2 regions of the Streptosporangium sp. NPDC001681 genome follow, and region 2 is predicted to be linked to the other one. Evidence: riboswitches for the same ligand, from Rfam matches in the RefSeq annotation. Region 2 holds a riboswitch; the other holds the start of a gene.
The links. Region 2 has a riboswitch for cyclic di-AMP ahead of ABT130_RS39680 (hypothetical protein). Riboswitches for the same ligand answer to the same signal wherever they lie in the genome.
Positions count from the first base shown of each region.

Region 1: it holds a riboswitch for cyclic di-AMP, as region 2 does, so the genes downstream of both, ABT130_RS21055 (CHAP domain-containing protein) here and ABT130_RS39680 (hypothetical protein) in region 2, are expected to answer to the same signal.

Region 1 is NZ_JBEOZN010000044.1:1,309-5,713, reverse strand. Features, by position in the region: gene ABT130_RS21070 (DUF6716 putative glycosyltransferase) at 1-951, opposite strand, end outside; gene ABT130_RS21065 (hypothetical protein) at 1,089-2,129, opposite strand; gene ABT130_RS21060 (TetR family transcriptional regulator C-terminal domain-containing protein) at 2,177-2,377, shown strand; cyclic di-AMP (ydaO/yuaA leader) riboswitch at 2,871-3,009, shown strand; gene ABT130_RS21055 (CHAP domain-containing protein) at 3,028-3,738, shown strand; gene ABT130_RS21050 (mycothiol transferase) at 3,758-4,261, opposite strand; gene iscB (RNA-guided endonuclease IscB) at 4,203-4,405, opposite strand, start outside.
Region 2 is NZ_JBEOZN010000139.1:12,026-16,430, reverse strand. Features, by position in the region: gene ABT130_RS39690 (roadblock/LC7 domain-containing protein) at 1-310, shown strand, start outside; gene ABT130_RS39685 (hypothetical protein) at 323-694, shown strand; gene ABT130_RS39680 (hypothetical protein) at 796-1,773, opposite strand; cyclic di-AMP (ydaO/yuaA leader) riboswitch at 2,009-2,160, opposite strand; gene ABT130_RS39675 (DUF4253 domain-containing protein) at 2,559-3,359, opposite strand; gene ABT130_RS39670 (carbohydrate ABC transporter permease) at 3,524-4,363, opposite strand; gene ABT130_RS39665 (carbohydrate ABC transporter permease) at 4,360-4,405, opposite strand, start outside.

The sequences.
Region 1 (4,405 bases), on a different contig from region 2:
CCAGCCGCCGTCCGGGTCCAGGAAGCGCCCCGCGGAAAGATCGTCGAGGGTGCCGAGCAGGCCGCTGTCCTCGAAGACCAGGTTGATCATCTCGGCGCCCACCCCGAAGTCCGACAGCACCAGCAGGGGCACCTTCTGGGCGATCGCCTCCAGCGCGGCGGTCGAGCTGACGGTGACGAACCCGGCCGCGTGGGCCAGGTGCTCGTGCATGGGCCCCACCGCGAAGCGCACGGCCCCGGCGCGCACCCTGCCCTCCTCCACGAGCGACTGCCACAGGCGCTGGTAGTGGTGGCGCTCATTGTGGGTCTGCCGCTCGCCGTCCAGAGCACGGAGCTTGACGACGACGTCCAGATCCGGCCGCCGCCCGGCCAGTTCGGCCAGGGCCAGCAGGATGCTCTCGCGCTCCTGTCTCCGCTTGGGCACCTTGGCCTGGGTGGCGAACACCACCCGGTCCCGCGGCCCGATGCGGGCGACCTCCTCCTGGCCTCGCAGAAACGGCAGCCGGGCCAGCCCCACCTGGCCGCCCCCGCCCAGCTCGCGGCCCATCGCCGAGAACTCCTCGACCTCCCGCCCGCTGTGCAGCACGAACAGCTCGCATCCGCTGCGGAACAGCCAGGCCTTCTCGGTGGCGGGGACGGAGATGCCGGGCAGGCCCGAGACGAACACCGGCCGTGGCCGCAACCCGGCCAGCACCTCGCCGACCAGCACGTCCACCACGGGCCCCGTGCAGGCGGCGAGCACCACATCGGGCCCGAGCCGCTCGGCGGCCCGGCGCAGCGCGCGGGCCGAGAGCACCGGCGGATCCGCCGCCGAGCCCGCGACCGCGGCACTGATCTGCGCCGGGGACGGGGTGATGGGGGTGCGGATGACCGCCAGTTCCCTCGTGCATCCCGAGGGCAGGTCCCGCAGCAGGCAGGCCGCCCACTTCAGGTAGGAGTCAGAGTCGGCCACGGCCAGGACCTTCAACGAGAACCTCCAACGGGGATCCCCCGCTTCATATCCGATTTCACATGGGCGGACCCGGCGCGGCTCGCATCCCGGGGCGGCACGCCACCGGCCTCCGGCCGCGGGGTCACGAGGTCACGAGGTCATGCCCCGGTGGCTCCCGTGTCGTGATGGGCGAACATCGACAGGTGGGAGCGGAGCGAGGGGGCCGCCTCCACCGTCCACCACTCGTCCGGGACGTCCACCGTCTCGACCGGGACGCCCCTGGCCGAGAGCAGGACCCGCAGGGAGGTGACCGCGGTGGACGGCAGGCTCAGTACCCGCTGCCCGGCGGCCAGCCCGCGCAGGGTCATCTCGGCGGGGATCCCACCGCCGTAGACGGTGATCCCGGGCTGCTCCCCGACCTTGGCGAGATCGTGGGGGTCCTCCCTGCGGTGCGGGAAGTAGGCCACCGGCCCGGCCGAGCCGAGAGCGGCCAGCCAGCCGAGGTAGTGGTCGCGGTGGATCAGGCCGTTGCGGACCAGCGAGGTGCCGAGGACGACCGTGAGCTCCTTGGGACGGGGCACGCGCAGCGGCTGCGACCGCAGCCAGGCGAAGTCGTGGGTGATCAGCTCGGCCCCTCTCGCCCGTACGGCCTTCGCCAGGTCCGCGGGAACGGGCAGCGCCGTGAAGATCGACAGCCGCCCCGAGCGGGCCGCGGCGCGCAACCTGAGTCCGGCCGCCGCGCCGAGGGCGGTTCTGAGCCGTCCCGCCTTCCCCCGGGCCCTCAGCAGGGGCGTACCCGCGTGGCCGACGAGCAACTCCAGGAGCCTGATGGTGGCCAGCCCGTCGTCGACGATCACGATACGGCCGGGGCGCCCGGTGAGCCAGCGGAACTGGACCTTGCCGGAGAAGGCGTCGCCCACCGCCCAGGTCACGCCCCGGCGCGGCCTGGGCATGTCCGGCCGAGCGGCGGTGAGCTCCAGGCCCGGCGGCAGGGTGAGGCGCCCGAGCTCGCGCCCGGTGACAGCCAGGGGGCGGAGCCTCGCCCTGGGCACGAGGTGGCTGCGGGCACCGAGCAGCCCCGCGTGGTGGGCCTCCACGACGCAGAGCATCTGCAGCGGGGATTCCACCCAGGCGATGGCCGAACCCTGATCCCGCGCGTGGTCTCGACCGTCCTCCACGCCGGGTGATGACCCGTTCACGACTGACCCAAGCTAACCCGGTGGCCTTAAGCGCCGGGGAACCACGGATGAACAGCCGCCCACGCGTGCTTGCGCGCGGTCTTTTCGATCGCAAGGCCACGATCTACCGTCGCTGGGCGGGCAAGGAGGCACTGGTGTGGTACCGGCTGCTCTTCACCGGTAAGCCACTGGATCGGGAGTTCGTCGAGGACACGGTCGACCGGTTCCTGCTCCCGCTGTTCCGCTCCTGGTCCGGCCAAGAGAGCTGAGGCCCGCCCTGCCGCCGGAGGGCCCCGGGGCCGCCGAATCTTGTTCGGGCCTTCCGGGGGAGCAGGACGCATCCGCTCCACACTTTTTACCATCGAATATTTGTTGCAAAGAGTTAAGGCCTGACACCCTTACCGGCGAGCCTCCCGATCACGCCATACCACCCCGGGTCAGGCGATCCACCGGCGGGTACCACACGGCTGGATCGCCGAGGAAACAGGGGATCCCGCCCGCGACGGGGCCGCGCCCCCGCCCGCCGCGACCGGCCGGAGGACGGGTGCGACCCGCCTCCTTCCCAGGCCAAGCGACCCCCCGTCGTACCCCCGCGACTTGGACGTATCACCAAGTCAGGGCAATGTGTCCTACTTGTAATCGTCTGTCCGAGTGACGTACGTTCGTCCTGTTCATGGCAAATGTCTGGGTCTGTATAGATCTAAGCATTGCCGTCACATTGCCCGACCGTGTTCCACCTGGGCGGAACCCCTCCGCCCGCGGTGAGCACGGCCGCCGAATCCGCGAAGTCTGCGGAACCGGGGAACCACGTTCCTGGGGTGAATCAGCGCGTTCTCGCGCCGTAGGGCACTTCCCAGCCCGAACCCGTCAGCTAACCCGGTAGGCGGCATGGAAGCGAAGCAAGGAGTCGAACCCCGGTATGACCAAGCACCGCCTCACCCCCACCTTCAGCGCCCCCCGCGTGGCGAGCGCCCTCCTGGGCGCCTGCGTCGTCCTGGCGACCGGCTCCGTGGGCTCCGCAGCCCTGGCCGACAGCCACACCGCTCTGAACCCGCCCGCCGAGACGAAGGTCTCCGAGGTCTCGCAGCACAGGCCCGCGAGAACCCCGCTCGAGATCGCGGCCGAGAGGCTGCCCAAGGTCTCCGCCGCGCAGGTCCTGGACCTCGCCTCCAAGCAGATCGGCGTCCGTGAGAACTCCCAGGGCGGCGGGACCAAGTTCCACTCGTGGTACATGTCCTCCCCACGCGCCAAGGAGACCGTCGCCCGTGACGGCGGCAGCATCCAGGGCTACGCCAACGCCCCCTGGTGCGCGATGTTCGTCTCCTGGGTCGGTGAGATGGCCGGCATCCGGCCCACGATGGGCTGGGACGCCTACACCGTCACCCACGCCAAGTGGTTCAAGAACAACCATCACTGGGGCACCACCCCCACTCCCGGCGCCGTCGTCTACTTCGACTGGGCCGGCGGCAAGAGCCTCGACGGCATCGACCACGTCGGCTTCGTGAAGAAGGACAACGGAGACGGCACGATCACCACGATCGAGGGCAACACCGGCAACGGCAACGTCGAGCAGCGCATCCGGCCCGTCTCCCAGGTCGTCGGCTACGGCTACCCCGTCTACGCCGACTGATCCACACCCGCCGCCCGCGTCATCCCCCATGGGGCGGGCACCCGACCCCCCGCCGGTGAACGCGGGCCGATCCGCACTCGCCCAGGGGCGCCGCTCGCTCGAGCGGCGCCCCTGACGGCGTTCCCCCGGCCGCCTTCGCGACTCCTTCGCATCGATCGTCCCGCCGTCGTGCCCCTTTCGCGGTGACGTCCAGCGGCCCGGTGGCATCCACGATGCCGCGAGAGTGTGCGCACTCCTCATCCCAGGCCCTGAACGCCTCATCGACACCGGCTCCATCGACGTCGGATTCGGGGTGCTCGCCGGATTCCGGGGTCCGCCAGAGGTTCCGGCGGTTCTCTCCGTTCAGCACGTTCCGGAACCGGCTTCGCTCGACCACGACCATGTGCCGGACCAGCCCGAGCAGGGACGGCTCCGAGGGGGGTACGGTCTTTTCTCCGAGCTGCTCGGCGGTCAGGCCCGCGATTTCATCGGTTACCTCCAGCGTGGAGACCCCCGCCTTCAGACGGGGGAGGAAACGCGGCACGGTGCCGCGTTTCTGAATGGGTTGCGTAGCCGTAGCCGTCCGCTCTCTGGAGCATGCGAACGTGGCGGTGGCCGATGCCCTGCACGGTGCCGTGCCGGGTGGTGATGTTGAAGCTTCCGGTGGTGCGGACGGCGACCCGGCCGG
Region 2 (4,405 bases):
GTGCAGCGTCGACGGCCTGACCCTGGCCAGTGATCTGGGCCGCGACACCGCCGCCGAGCAGACCGGCGCGCTCTCCTCCGCGCTCCTGGCCCTCAGCCGCCGGATGACGGGCATGGCCGGCAAGGGCACCTTCGAGGAGACGCTGATCTCCGGCACCAACGGCTACGCGGCCTGCTACGCCGCCGGACCCAAGATCGTCCTCACAGTCCTGGCACGCCCGGGGACCAACCTCGGGCTGCTCCGGCTGGAGGGTCGCAAGACGGCGGCCAGATTGGCCGCCATCACCTCGCGCATGTCGATAACCCAGTGATCGGAGACAGAAATGGGCAACATGGACATCTCTCTCAAGGAGATGATGGCGATCGACGGCGCCATCGGCGCGGTCATCGTCGACTACAACAGCGGGATGGCGCTGGGCGCGCTCGGCGGTTCCAAGGATCTCGACCTCCAGGTGGCGGCCGCGGGTAACACCGAGGTCGTCAAGGCCAAGATGCGGACCATGGAGTCGCTCGGTCTCAAGGACGGCATCGAGGACATCCTCATCACCCTCGGCACGCAGTACCACGTGATCCGCCCGCTCTCCGGCCGGAGCGGCAAAGGCCTGTTCATCTACATGGCCCTCGACCGGAACCGGGCCAACCTCGCGCTCGCGCGGCACATCCTGCGCGGCATCGAGGAGAGGCTCGAGGTCTGATCCTGCCGCGGCCCGTGCCCTTTCAGAAAGGGCACGGGCCGCGGCAGGGGCTCACCGCCCGGGCGTTACCGGGGCGGTGAGCTCATCGATCGCGCCGGACCTCAGCTCTTCTCGGCGACCGCCCTGCGGCGGAGATGGCCGGCGACCAGGTAGGTGGCACCGCCCGCGGCGAGCACTCCGACCAGGGCCAGGGTGGCGGCCGTGGTGGCGGAGGAACCGGCCGGGGTCGCGGCCGCCACCGGGGCGGTGGCGCCCAGGTCCCGGACACCCTGCTCGGCGGCCTTGGCATCGGCGCCGGACAGGGCGACCGGCTTGGCGGCGACGATCGCCCCGGGCGCGGTGAGGGGCTCGGACATGATCTTGGGCTTGGCGAACGTCTGGCTCACCTGCTGGGCCTTCACAGCCTTCTTGGACTGCTCGGCCTTGACCAGGACCGTCTGCGGAGGCTTCGCCGGGTTCGCGTCCCGGTAACGCCAGGCACCGGTGGAGAACGCCACGGGGTGGTTCTTCTTGCCCACGCCGTCACCCCACTTGGTGACCACGTACTTGACGTCGATGTGGCCCATGCCGCCGTTACCGTCCACACCGAGCGTGGCGGGGTTGAACCGGCCACCGGTCAGGTCGGCGAAGGTCTTGGCGTCAAGGTCGATCATGACGCCCACGTTGGAGGGCACGCCGGGACCGCGGTCACCGACGAAGAACTTGGCCTTCTTGCCCTTGTAGACGACGTAGCCCTCGGTGAACAGGGGCCAGCTCGGGCTGGCGATCATGCCCTTCTGCATCGGCTTGCCACTGGCCGGCAGACCGGTGTCGCCGGCCCGGCCCGAGGAGTCGTCCCAGAAGTAGGAGGCCCTGGTCGAGCCCTTGAGGAGCACGACCTCGTTGGCGGCCACCTCGGTGTCCGCGCCGGGGGAGGCGGCGGAGGCGGGGGCGGCGACGGCGGGGGAGGCGGGCAGCGCGGAGGCGACGCCGCCGGAGACGAGCACGCTCGCGCCGACGAGGGCGGCGGTGGTGAGACGGTTCTTGTACGAGAGGTTCTTGATCAGACCGTTCTTGGGCAGGTCAAAGGGAAGACGCATGAAGAAGGGGCTCTTTCACGAGGGAACGGGGCAGCCAGCTGCGACACACGGCAAGGGGTGCACTGGCGGGGACGCGCTCTTCGGAAAAGCGGCGTGGCGAGATCAGCGGATCGCTACGCGGAGCACGGTCCAGGTGCCACGCTCAGGCGCGGCGACGAAGGACAGAGATGAAGTTCAGGTGGTCGGCACGGGCAGGACGGGCACCGACGCGGTGACGCGGTGATCCATGAGGGGGATCTCCTCTCCAGCTCGTCTACCGGGTTAGCTGACGGGTTCGGGCGATGGAGTTGCCCTACCGCCGCACGTTCGCGGCGGATTCACCCCGGGAAAGTGGTTCCCCGGCTCCCTGGGCCCCGCGGGCCCGGTGGGATTCGACGTCGGCCGGCCGCTCCCTCTTGTGAAGGGCAGGTCGCCAACCGATATCCGTGGACACTACCCACCGAAACCGGACAAAGCAAAGCAAATGTCATGAAAACCCCAGAAGATCTACCTACAAGCTTCAAGAAAGCCCCATCGGAGACCCCGTCCCACCAACAACCGCCCTACCAGCGAGAACGTCTTGCCGATCTCGGGTTTCACACCCCGGAGACCCGTGTCCGAGGGCCTTCCGCGCCCACGAGGGGCCCAGTCGCGCGAGGGTGATCACACCCCGAGCCCCGTGCCCGAAGCCCTTCCACGCCCGGGGGGAGAGCATCCCCGAGGTAGATCCCCCTCAAAGATCCACATTGGGGAATCCGCGCTCCCCGAGGAAGCCCTCCCTTGACGAAGGGCACCCCGGGGCGGGCTCAGTCCCACCAGAACGACCAGGCGTTCCTGCCCTTGATCTGCTCGGCGTAGTCGATGAGGTTCCCCGCGCCCTGGATGATGCTGTCGGGGCAGAACGTCCAGTGCTCCGCGGCGACGTGCAGGGCGTGTTCCGAGGTCGTCGGGGGCGCGGCGACGCTGAGGTCGAGGGTGTTGAACCCCATCCCGACCAGCCGCACCCCGAACCTGTCCTCCCAGCTCCGTACCACCGCCGCGAGCGGGACCATCCACTCGTTGTGGTTCAGGGCGCCCTGCCAGCCCATGACGGCGAGGGCGTCGGCCCCGCGCTCGACCGCGACGAGTCCGAGCGGGGTCCTGCGCTCGGCCACCAGGCCCGCGTACCAGTCGGCGACCACGCCGGGATCGGCGGCGAGCCTTCCCGCCGGGGCCGGACCCGGACATTCGACTCCGAAGGGGTCGAGGATTTCGAGCTGGTCGATGTGAGCCTTGGCGATCCAGTCGGACCAGACCTCGGCCATGAACGCGGCGGCGTGGTAGTTGTCGATCTCGACGGCGGTGTCCGGGGCGATCTGACCGGCCGACCAGGGCTGCACCGAGTCCTCCAGCAGCACCGGCCACAGGCCGGAGTGCTCGTGCTGCGCCCGCAGCCGTGCCCAGTACTCACCTGAGACGGCCACCTCGCTGAGCCAGAACGCCGGACGGCGACGAAAGGAGAGCTGAGCGTAACCGGGGTCGGGCCACACCACGTCACCCGGTGGCAGGTCCACCGAGAGCTTCCGGCCCTCACCCTCGCTGCTTCCGTCGGCCCTGTCAGCGAACAACTGGCCCAGAACTGGCGGAAGCCTCCCACCCTCGCAATCGCTCATTCCTACCGATCCGATCCTGACCACGGACCAATTTTGGCCTGTCAACCATCCCGAGGGACAGTTCTGCCCTGGTCCAGGCAAAAATTATCGGTACAGAGGGGAACGGAGCCCGGCGGGTGTCAGTCCTTCACCGCCCCGCCCAGCCCGGCCACCAGCCTGCGCTGGACGGCCACGAAGAAGATCAGCACAGGAACGGTCATCAGCGTCGAGGCCGCCATGATGCCGCCCCAGTCGTTCTCGTCGGGCTTGAAGAAGACCAGCAGGGCCGAGGGCAGCGTCTGGTTGTCCCTGGCCGAGATGATGAAGGTCCTGGCGAAGATGAAGTCGTTCCAGGCCGTGATGAACGAGAAGACGCTCGTGGCGACCAGTCCCGGTGCGACGAGGGGAAAGAGGATCCGCCACAGGATCACCGGCCGGCTCGCGCCGTCGATCATCGCAGCCTCCTCCAGCGTCTCGGGCACCGCGGCCACGAACCCCCTCATCATCCAGACGGCGAACGGCAGCGAGAACGCCAGGTGGACCAGGACGAGCGAGCCCAGGGTGTTGAGGCCCACGCCGGGCACCACCCCGCCGAGGTCGCGGACGAGGAAGAACAGCGGGATGGTGAGCGCCTCCACCGGCACCATCTGCGCCACCAGGAACATGATCAGCACGGTGGTACGGAACCGGAAGCGGAACCGGGTCACCGCGACCGCGGCGAGAAAGGCCACCAGCGCGGACAGGACGACGACGGTCAGGGCGACACCCAGGCTGTTGAGAAGGTAGCGGCCGAAGTTCTCGCCACCGAGCACCCGCTGGAAGTGCTCGAAGGTGGGTGCCAGGGTCCACGGGCGCACCTGGAGTGACTGGATCTCCCCGGCGGGCTTGAGCGCGGAGAGCACCATCCAGTAGATCGGGAAGAAGGTGACGAACGCGGTGACCAGCGCCACGGTGTTGGCGACCAGGCGGGACCTGCTCACAGCTTCTCCCCCGTACGGTAGAGGGCTCGGATGTAGAAGAGG